DNA from 2 places in the Streptomyces sp. NPDC017225 genome. Region 1 is predicted to be linked to the other one. Evidence: riboswitches for the same ligand, from Rfam matches in the RefSeq annotation. Region 1 holds a riboswitch; the other holds the start of a gene.

Region 1 (4,739 bases):
TCCTTGATCGCCTCGAGGATGAGGTCGAGGGCCTCGCGGTTCGAGCCGAGGTTCGGGGCGAAGCCGCCCTCGTCTCCGAGGCCGGTGGCCAGGCCCTTGCTCTTCAGGACCTTCTTCAGGGTGTGGTAGACCTCGGCGCCCCAGCGCAGGGCCTCGGAGAAGGACTCCGCGCCGATCGGGGCGATCATGAACTCCTGGATGTCCACGTTCGAGTCGGCGTGCGACCCGCCGTTCAGGATGTTCATCATCGGCACCGGCAGCAGGTGCGCGTTGGGGCCGCCCAGGTAGCGGAAGAGCGGCAGGTCGCTGGCCTCGGAGGCGGCGTGGGCGACGGCGAGCGAGACGCCGAGGATGGCGTTGGCGCCCAGCGAGCCCTTGTTGTCGGTGGCGTCCAGGTCGGACATGGCCTGGTCGATCAGGCGCTGCTCGGTGGCGTCGTAGCCGACGAGCTCCGGGCCGATCTGCTCGATGACGGCGAGGACGGCCTTCTCCACGCCCTTGCCCAGGTAACGGCCCGCATCGCCGTCACGGAGTTCGACGGCCTCGAAGGCGCCGGTGGAGGCGCCGGACGGAACGGCGGCACGACCCGTGCTGCCGTCGTCGAGGCCGACCTCGACCTCGACCGTGGGGTTGCCTCGGGAGTCCAGGATTTCCCGGGCTACGACGACGTCGATGGACGGCACGAGCATCTCCTTCTTCAATGTGACGCTTAGGTGTGACGCGCGGGCCCACAGGACCGCAGCGGCTCTGCGGGACCGAGCCTAACCGGCTCCGGGCGATCGGCCAGCCGATCGCCCACCCGCTGGACAGAACCGAGAGTAAATTGTTTCCGAACGGAACAAAGACGTTTCCGGAAACCGGGGCGGGCCGGGGCGTGAAGCCCGTCCGGGCCGGGGCGTCAGAAACCCGTCCGGGCCCGGGCGTGAAAAACCCGTCCCGGTGCGTACGGGGGAACACGCACCGGGACGGGAGCTGGGGGCCGCTGCCTACTTGAGGTGCAGCTGCTGGCCCGGGTAGATGAGGTCGGCGTCGTCGACGATGTCGTCGTTCAGCTCGAACACCTTCGCCCAGCCGCCCTTGACGTCGTGCTCCTCGGCGATCGAGCTGAGGGTGTCGCCCTCGACGACCTTGTACTCGCCGTCACCCTTCTCGACCTTCTTGCCGGTCGGGGTGGTGACGGTCTTCTTCTCGGGGGCCGGGCGCTCGTCGGAGCGGGAGGCCTTCTGCTCGGTGGAACGGTCGGCCGTGGAGCCGCCGCCCTGGCTCTGCGAGCTCTCGGAGCTGCCGGAACCCTCGGAGCTGCCGGAGCTCTCGGAGGAGCCGCTGTCCTGGCTCTCGCCGGAGCCGCCGCCGGTGTACGCGGCGCCCGACAGGCCGGTGCCGCAGACCGGCCAGGCACCCTTGCCCTGGCCCGCGAGCACCTTCTCGGCGATCTCGATCTGCTGCGCCTTGCTGGCCTGGTCGGCGGTGGAGGCGTACTGCGTACCGCCGTAGCCGGCCCAGGTGGAGGCGGAGAACTGCAGACCGCCGTAGTAACCGTTGCCGGTGTTGATGGACCAGTTGCCGCCGGACTCGCACTGGGCGACGGCGTCCCACTCGGAGGCGGTGGCGGCGGAGGCGTTGCCGGCCGCCATCAGCGGGGCGGCGACGGCGGCACCGGTGACGCCGGCGACGGCGATGACACGGGTGGCCTTGGACGGGCGGCGGTGCTTGCCCTTGCCGGAAAACAGCATGGTTGATCCCCTCACCGACGCCTGCGAGGTGAGCTGTCGGGTTCGGGCCGGTTGAGTTGCCCGGCCGGGTTCCTCGCGGAACTCGGCTCCACCCCTAGCCGCTCCGGCTCAACTGCCCGGTGCGGCACTTACCTTGGGTCCCCCGCTCCTGCCTTCGGCGCTTGCGCGACGACTGTTCCCGGACGGCCGCTGGCAGGATTCGGCGTTGCGGCAGCCGGGGCCCGCGATGGCGAGCGGTCATGACCGTAGACACGCGCGCCGCGGATTTTCAAAGACGATCACGGCTTCTGAGACCTATCTCTCACGTGATCCAAAACGGACATACGGTCTCTAACCATGACGCGAACTGGCCCTACTTTTCGCCCGATTCGCCCCTGACCGTGAGCGTCTGACCGGGCAGGATGTGGTCCGGGTCAGCACCCACGACCTCCTTGTTGCCGGTGTAGAGCGAGCGCCACCCGCCGTCGAGCTCAAGGGAGTCGGCGATACCCCAGAGACTGTCGCCGGAACGCACGGTGTACGCGCCGTCCACGACCTCTCGCGCCTGCCCCTCTCCGCGCGAGGCGTGCCGTCCGGACGACTCGGCCGTACGGCCGCTCGCCACACCCTCTTCGGCACTGCCGCCGCGATGCCGGCCCTCACCGGACTCACCGGTGTCGGTGAGTGCCGAAGAGCCGCCGCTCCGACCCGACTTGTCCCGTTCACCGACCTCCGGAGAGGCTGTGGGTGAATTGTCGGCCCTCTGTGGATCGACACTCTCCGCGGAGCCGGATTCAGTGGATCTGTCGGACTTGGTCGAATCGTCCTCACTGCCCGACGAGGAGTCAGGGGTGGGCGAGGCGGACGACGAAGGGGACGAAGCGGACTCCTCGGGCGCGGGTTCCGCCGACTTCGTCGAGCCGGTCGACCCGTTCGAGCCGGAGGAGCGGGTCGAGCCGGAGGAACCGGACGAGTCGGACAGGCCGGGCGAGCCGGGGGCGTCCGACGTCCCCGAGGTGCCCGAGCCCTTCGACGAGCCGTCACCCGTCGAACCCGCGCCGCCGCCCGCGGACCCCGAGTCGTCGCCCAGGCCCGCGAGCAGACCGCAGGTCGGCCAGGCGGCGATGCCCTGGTCCGCATGCATCTTCTCGGCGACGGCAATCTGCTGGGAGCGGCTGGCCTGGTCGGCGCTCGGCGCGTACTCCAGGCCGCCGTAGCTCTCCCACGCGTCCTGGGAGAGCTGGAGACCTCCGTAGTACCCGTTGCCGCTGCTCTGGCTCCAGGCACCGCCGGTCTCGCACTGCGCGACCTGGTCCCAGTTCGCCCCGTCGGCCGCGTGGGCGCCGGTGGCGCCCAGGAGCGGGATCGCGATGGCGGAGCCGGTCACTCCGGCGGCGACGACCAGGGCGGGAGCCTGGCGGGGGCGACGGTGACGACCGTTCCCGGAGAGCATGCGACGACCTTTCGGAGACAACGGGGACCGCGCGGCGGTGATGCTCGGCGCCACGCTGATTCGTGAACGTATAGGCAGATGATCGCTTGTCACAAGTTCATGCCGCGCAGATCACGTGAAGATCACAGAGTTGAGCGCGTGTCACTTTTGCATTGGTGACGAACCGTTGCCCGCCGATGACGACGGGACGGGTGTGAACGACACGGGCAAGGTGCGCAGACCGCGCATGATGAGCCCGCCGCGCCAGCGCAGATCGGCCGGGGCCGCGTCGAGGCGCAGGTCCGGGAGGCGGGTGAGCAGCGTGGCGAGGGCGGTCTGCCCCTCCAGCCGGGCGAGCGGGGCGCCGAGGCAGTAGTGGATGCCGTGGCCGTACCCCAGGTGCTGGCTGTCCCGGCGGGCGAGGTCGAGGGTGTCCGGGTCCGTGAACCGCTCCGGGTCCCGGTCGGCGGCGGCGAGGACGACCAGTACGGGGTCGCCGGCCGCGATGTCCTGCCCGCCGATGGTGAGCGGCCGGGTGGCGAAGCGCCAGGTGGCCATCTCCACCGGGCCGTCGTAGCGCAGCAGTTCCTCCACGCCGGTCTCCAGCAGGGCGCGCTCGCCGGCGGCGAGGGACGTCTGGAGCCGGGTCCGCTGTTCCGGGTGGGTGAGCAGGGCGTACGTGCCGTTGCCGATCAGGTTGACCGTGGTCTCGAAACCCGCGAACAACAGGATGAAGGCCATCGCCGCCACCTCGTTCTCGGTGAGGTGCTCGCCGTGGTCGGAGGCGCGGATGAGCGCGGAGACGAGGTCCTCGTCGGGGCCGGGCTCGGGCGGCAGCGCCGCGCGCTTGCGGTGGATGAGGTCGGCGAGGTAGCCCCGCATCTTCTTCACCGACCGCGCGACCCCGCCCCTGGGCCCGCCACCGTGGCGGATCATCATCCCCGCCCAGTCCCGGAAGTCGTCCTGGTCCTCGCGGGGTACGCCGAGCAGATCGCAAATGGCGTAGATGGGCAGCGGGAAGGCGAACTCGTGGATCAGGTCTGCGGACCCCGTGCCGGCGAACCGGTCGATGAGGTCGTCGGCGAGCTCCTGCACCCGGGGCGCGAACTCGGCGACCCGGCGGGGCGTGAACGCCTTGCTGACCAGTCGGCGCAGCCTGGTGTGGTCCGGCGGGTCGATGTTCAGCAGGTGGGTCATCAACTCGGCCTTCCGCTCCCCCGGAATGCCGGTCTTGCCCTTGGCGTGCGCGGGCTCGTCGTGGTGGGCCGGGTTCTTGGACAGCCGCGGTTCGGCGAGGGCCTGCTTGGCGTCGGCGTACCGGGTGACCAGCCAGGCCTCCACACCGCTGGGCAGCCGCGTCCGGTGCACGGGGGCGTGCTCGCGCAGCCAGGCGTAGGCGGGGTAGGGGTCGCCGGCGAACTCCCAGGTGAAGAGCTCGGGGGCGGGGACGGCGCTGTCGGGGGCGGCGCCGTGGGGCGTGGGGTGGTCGGGCGTGGGGTGGTCGGTCACCCCTTGACCGTATCCGGGGAGCCAGGGGCGTCCTCAGTCCCCGGCGCCCTCGGTCCGCCTGATCGCGTCCCGGTACGTCCGTGCCG
Region 2 (4,739 bases), on a different contig from region 1:
GGAGGAGGTCCCGGCCCGCGCGCTGATGGCGGCCTACCGCCTGCCGGAGGACGGCACACGCGCGTGCGACGCGGCCGACCTGGCCCTCACCGTGCTGGGCGGCGGCGAGTCGTCCCGGCTGTACAACCGGCTCGTACGCCGCGACCGCACCGCCGTCGCCGCCGGCTTCGGCCTGCTGCGGCTGGCCGGAGCGCCCTCCCTGGGCTGGCTGGACGTGAAGACGTCCGGTGACGTCGAGGTGCCGGTCATCGAGTCCGCCATCGACGAGGAGCTCGCCCGGTTCGCCGAGGAGGGCCCCACGGCCGAGGAGATGGAACGCGCCCAGGCCCAGTTGGAGCGCGAGTGGCTGGACCGCCTGGGCACGGTCGCGGGCCGCGCCGACGAACTGTGCCGGTACGCCGTCCTGTTCGGCGACCCGCAGCTCGCCCTCACCGCCGTACAGCGGGTGCTCGACGTGACGGCCGAGGAGGTCCAGGAGGTGGCCAAGGCCCGCCTGCGCCCCGACAACCGCGCGGTGCTCGTCTACGAGCCGACCGCCCCCACCGACGACGCCGACGACGCCGACGACCACGAAGCCGACGTCGCGAACGACGCCACCGACGAGAACGAGGAGGCGGCCAAGTGACCGAGCTCGCCACCATGGAATTCCACGCCCAGCCGCAGGCCGGCGAGCCCAAGCCGTGGGCGTTCCCGGCCCCCGAGCGCGGCAGCCTCGACAACGGCCTCACCGTGCTGCGCTGCCACCGTCCCGGCCAGCAGGTCGTCGCCGTCGAGGTCAACCTGGACGCACCCCTCGACGCCGAGCCGGCCGGCCTCGACGGCCTCGCCACGATCATGGCGCGCGCCTTCTCCGAGGGCACCGACAAGCACTCCGCCGAGGAGTTCGCCGCCGAGCTGGAGCGCTGTGGCGCCACCCTCGACGCACACGCCGACCACCCCGGCGTCCGGCTGAGCCTCGAGGTGCCCGTCTCGCGCCTCGCCAAGGCCCTCGGCCTGGTCGCCGACGCCCTCAGGGCGCCCGCGTTCGCGGACGGCGAGATCGAAAGGCTGGTCCGCAACCGGCTCGACGAGATCCCGCACGAGCTGGCCAACCCCGCCCGCCGCGCCGCCAAGCAGCTCTACAAGGAGCTGTTCCCGGCCGGCACGCGCATGTCGCGCCCGCGCCAGGGCACCGAGGAGACGGTCGCGAACATCGACTCCGCGGCCGTACGCGCCTTCTACGAGAAGCACGTCCGGCCCGCGACGGCCACCGCCGTGGTCGTCGGCGACCTCACCGGCGTCGACCTCGACGCGCTGCTCGGCGACACGCTGGGCGCGTGGACCGGTTCCGCCGCCGAGCCGCGTCCCGTGCCCCCGGTGACCGCCGACGACAGCGGACGGGTCGTCATCGTGGACCGTCCCGGCGCCGTCCAGACGCAGCTGCTGATCGGCCGTACCGGCTCCGACCGGCACGACCGCGTGTGGGCCGCGCAGGTGCTCGGCACCTACTGCCTCGGCGGCACCCTCACCTCGCGTCTGGACCGCGTCCTGCGCGAGGAGAAGGGCTACACCTACGGCGTACGGGCGTTCGGGCAGGTCCTGCGTTCCGCGCCCGACGGCACGGGCGCCGCCATGCTCGCCATCAGCGGCTCGGTGGACACCTCCAACACCGGTCCCGCCCTGGACGACCTGTGGACGGTGCTGCGCAAGCTCGCCGCGGAGGGACTCACCGACGCCGAACGCGACGTGGCCGTGCAGAACCTGGTGGGTGTGGCGCCGCTGAAGTACGAGACGGCGGCGGCCGTGGCGAGCACGCTGGCCGACCAGGTCGAGCAGCACCTGCCCGACGACTACCAGGCCACGCTCTACCGCCAACTCGCCGCCACGGGCACCGTGGAGGCCACGGCGGCGGTCGTGAACGCCTTCCCGGTGGACCGCCTGGTGACGGTCCTCGTCGGCGACGCGGCGCAGATCAAGGAGTCCGTCGAGGCCCTCGGCATCGGTGAAGTCACCGTCGTGTCGGCCGAGTAGCGGCACCGCGCGCGGCGGCCCTGGTGACCGGAGTGTCACCAGGGCCGAAGTTTGTCCGAATTGAGGGACTGACTGCCCGTCTGCCCTGTGGCGTGCGCTACAAAAAGCCGGTTGCGTTTGAGGATTGAAGACAGCCGCGTTTAGCGTCGTCCGGGCTGTTCGTCAGGCAGTGCGCCGCACCCGCGGCACCGGACAGTCATCGCCGAGTCCCCCTACGGCGCGAGCCAGGGGAGCCGGGGACCCATCGCAGTCCCTGGGGTGAATCGGACGCCCGCGCGCGCAGCGAGGGGGCCCGTAGGAGACCTTCCACCTCCGAACCCGTCAGCTAACCCGGTAGGCGAGAGGGAAGGAAAGGACCAGCCTCCACATGGCGTTCACGCGCGCCACCGGGAAGCACCGGCGTCCCAGCCGGGTGCACCGCACCACCGCCCGCGCGGCGGGGGTCGCGGCCCTCGCCACCACCGGCGTCGTCGGCACCCTCGCGGCTCCGGCGCTCGCCGCCGAGTCCGAGGCGGAGCAGAGCGGACTCACCCCGGTCATCACCATCGGCGACTCCATAGCCGACGAGATCGACGCCCAGGCCACCGCGCAGAAGCAGGCCGCCCTGCACGCGGCCGCCCGTGAGGCGGCCCAGGAGGCCGCGCGCGAGCGGGCCGCCGAGGCGGCCGAGGAGGCGCGCGAGGCCAAGGAGCGCGCCGCGCGCCAGGCGGAGCGCGAGCGGCTCAACACCTTCGTGTCGCCGATCACCGCCTCCTACGTCTCCACCGCCTACCAGGCCGGCAGCTCCCTGTGGTCCTCCGGCAGCCACACCGGCATCGACTTCCACGCCGCCGGCGGCACGTCCGTGCACGCGGTCGGCGTCGGCACCGTCGTGGAGGCCGGCTGGGGCGGCGCGTACGGCAACCAGGTCGTCATCAAGATGCACGACGGCACGTACACGCAGTACGGCCACCTGTCGTCCATCGGCGTCTCGGTGGGCCAGTCGGTCGACCCCGGCCAGCAGATCGGCCTCTCCGGCGCCACCGGCAACGTCACCGGGGCGCACCTGCACTTCGAGGCCCGCACGAGCCCCGAGTACGGCTCGGACCTGGACCCCGTCGCCTATCTCCGCTCGCACGGCGTGAACCTCTGACGGGCCTCCGGCGGGTCTCCGACGGACCTGTGACGCGTCTCTGACGACGGACGGCACGACATCCGAAAGCCCCGGCTCCCCGAGCCGGGGCTTTCGCGTTTCCCTTTGCCGGCGGCCGCGTCGCTGTCCAAAAATTACCCATGGAATCCGCCCCGCCGTCGGAATACCCGCTCGACTGGCCTAGAGTCACTGAAAACGCGTCAATCGTCGACGTTTCACGGGGATTAAGGCGGAGGTCGGGTATGCGAATTCCGGCGCACTCGGTGTGCACGGCGATCCGGGACGACATCGTCGCCGGCGTCCACGGACGCGGCAGCCGGCTCACCGAGGAACTCCTCGCCCGACGCCACGGAGTCTCCCGCGTCCCGGTCCGCGAGGCCCTGCGCACGCTGGAGGCCGAGGGTTTCGTGGTGACCCGGCGGCACGCGGGCGCGTGCGTCGCGGAACCCACCGAGCAGGAGGCCGCCGACCTGCTGGAGACCCGCACGCTCCTCGAACCCCTCGGCGCCTCCCGGGCGGCCCGGCGCCGCACCGACGCACACCTCAAAGTGCTGCGCGGGCTGGTCAGGCTCGGGCAGGAGCGCGCCAGGCACGGCAACAGCGAGGACCTGCGCTCCCTGGGCGGCTGGTTCCACGACACCCTCGCCCAGGCCGCCGGCAGCCCCTCACTGACGGCGCTCCTGACCCAGTTGCGCCACAAGATCGCCTGGATGTACGTCGTGGACGCGCCGGCCGGGCCGGTGGAGTACTGGGCGGAGCACGGCGCGGTCGTCGACGCGGTGGCCCGGGGCGACGGCGAGCGCGCGCGGGCGCTCATGGCGCTGCACACGGAGCGGTCGGTGCCGGGGCACCGGCTGCGTTTCGCCTCCGGCGGCGAACGGACGGCGCGTGTGAGGAATTCGCAACGTCCCGTAAACATGCCGAGCCTGCGGCATTAACACGGGCGCCGTATATAAAGAGAAGGCGATTCGGGGGGCTGTTCTCTGCTGCCCGAAAAGACGGAAGCGAAAAGCGTAAAGGGGGGGAGGTGGAAATGGGGAAACAAAAAGCCCGCCCGGCGGTCCCGGGCGGGCCTTTCGGTGCTGCTGTCCGTCAGACGGTCTCGGGAAGCTCCTCGAGCCCCTCGGAGACCAGCTTCGCCAGCCGCTCCAGGGCGGCGTCCGCGCCCTCGGCGTCGGAGGCGAGGACGATCTCCTCGCCGCCCTGGGCGCCGAGGCCGAGGACGGCCAGCATGGAGGCCGCGTTGACGGGGGAACCGTCGGCCTTGGCGATCGTCACCGGGACGCCTGTGGCCGTGGCGGCTCGGACGAAGATGGAGGCGGGGCGGGCGTGGAGACCCTCGGCCCAGCCGACGTTGACGCGGCGCTCAGCCATGTGATGCTGCCCTTCAGGTGATCAGGGGTTCAGGTTGTCTAGACCAGTCTTGTCTAGACCAGTTTCCCACATCGTGAAGCATGCCCGGACGGCTGAGCGCCGCCCCGTGTGGTGGTCGGACCGCGGCCTCGGCCCGACCTTCCGTCCCCACAGACTGCCTCGCGCCGTTGTCGTACGCGAGCCGTACTCTGGGGCCCATGCAGACCTCGTCGGACCGGCACGA

The links. Region 1 has a riboswitch for cyclic di-AMP ahead of ACH4NX_RS17065 (transglycosylase family protein). Riboswitches for the same ligand answer to the same signal wherever they lie in the genome.
Positions count from the first base shown of each region.
Region 2: linked by a shared signal. The riboswitch ahead of ACH4NX_RS20705 (M23 family metallopeptidase) and the one ahead of ACH4NX_RS17065 (transglycosylase family protein) in region 1 are both predicted to bind cyclic di-AMP.

Region 1 is NZ_JBIRNE010000006.1:329,723-334,461, reverse strand. Features, by position in the region: gene eno (phosphopyruvate hydratase) at 1-683, opposite strand, end outside; gene ACH4NX_RS17065 (transglycosylase family protein) at 987-1,733, opposite strand; cyclic di-AMP (ydaO/yuaA leader) riboswitch at 1,737-1,903, opposite strand; gene ACH4NX_RS17060 (transglycosylase family protein) at 2,086-3,165, opposite strand; gene ACH4NX_RS17055 (cytochrome P450) at 3,307-4,653, opposite strand; gene ACH4NX_RS17050 (nucleoside triphosphate pyrophosphohydrolase) at 4,687-4,739, opposite strand, start outside.
Region 2 is NZ_JBIRNE010000009.1:99,195-103,933, reverse strand. Features, by position in the region: gene ACH4NX_RS20715 (pitrilysin family protein) at 1-625, shown strand, start outside; gene ACH4NX_RS20710 (M16 family metallopeptidase) at 622-2,010, shown strand; cyclic di-AMP (ydaO/yuaA leader) riboswitch at 2,201-2,365, shown strand; gene ACH4NX_RS20705 (M23 family metallopeptidase) at 2,378-3,142, shown strand; gene ACH4NX_RS20700 (GntR family transcriptional regulator) at 3,385-4,080, shown strand; gene ACH4NX_RS20695 (HPr family phosphocarrier protein) at 4,235-4,516, opposite strand; gene ACH4NX_RS20690 (GNAT family N-acetyltransferase) at 4,714-4,739, shown strand, end outside.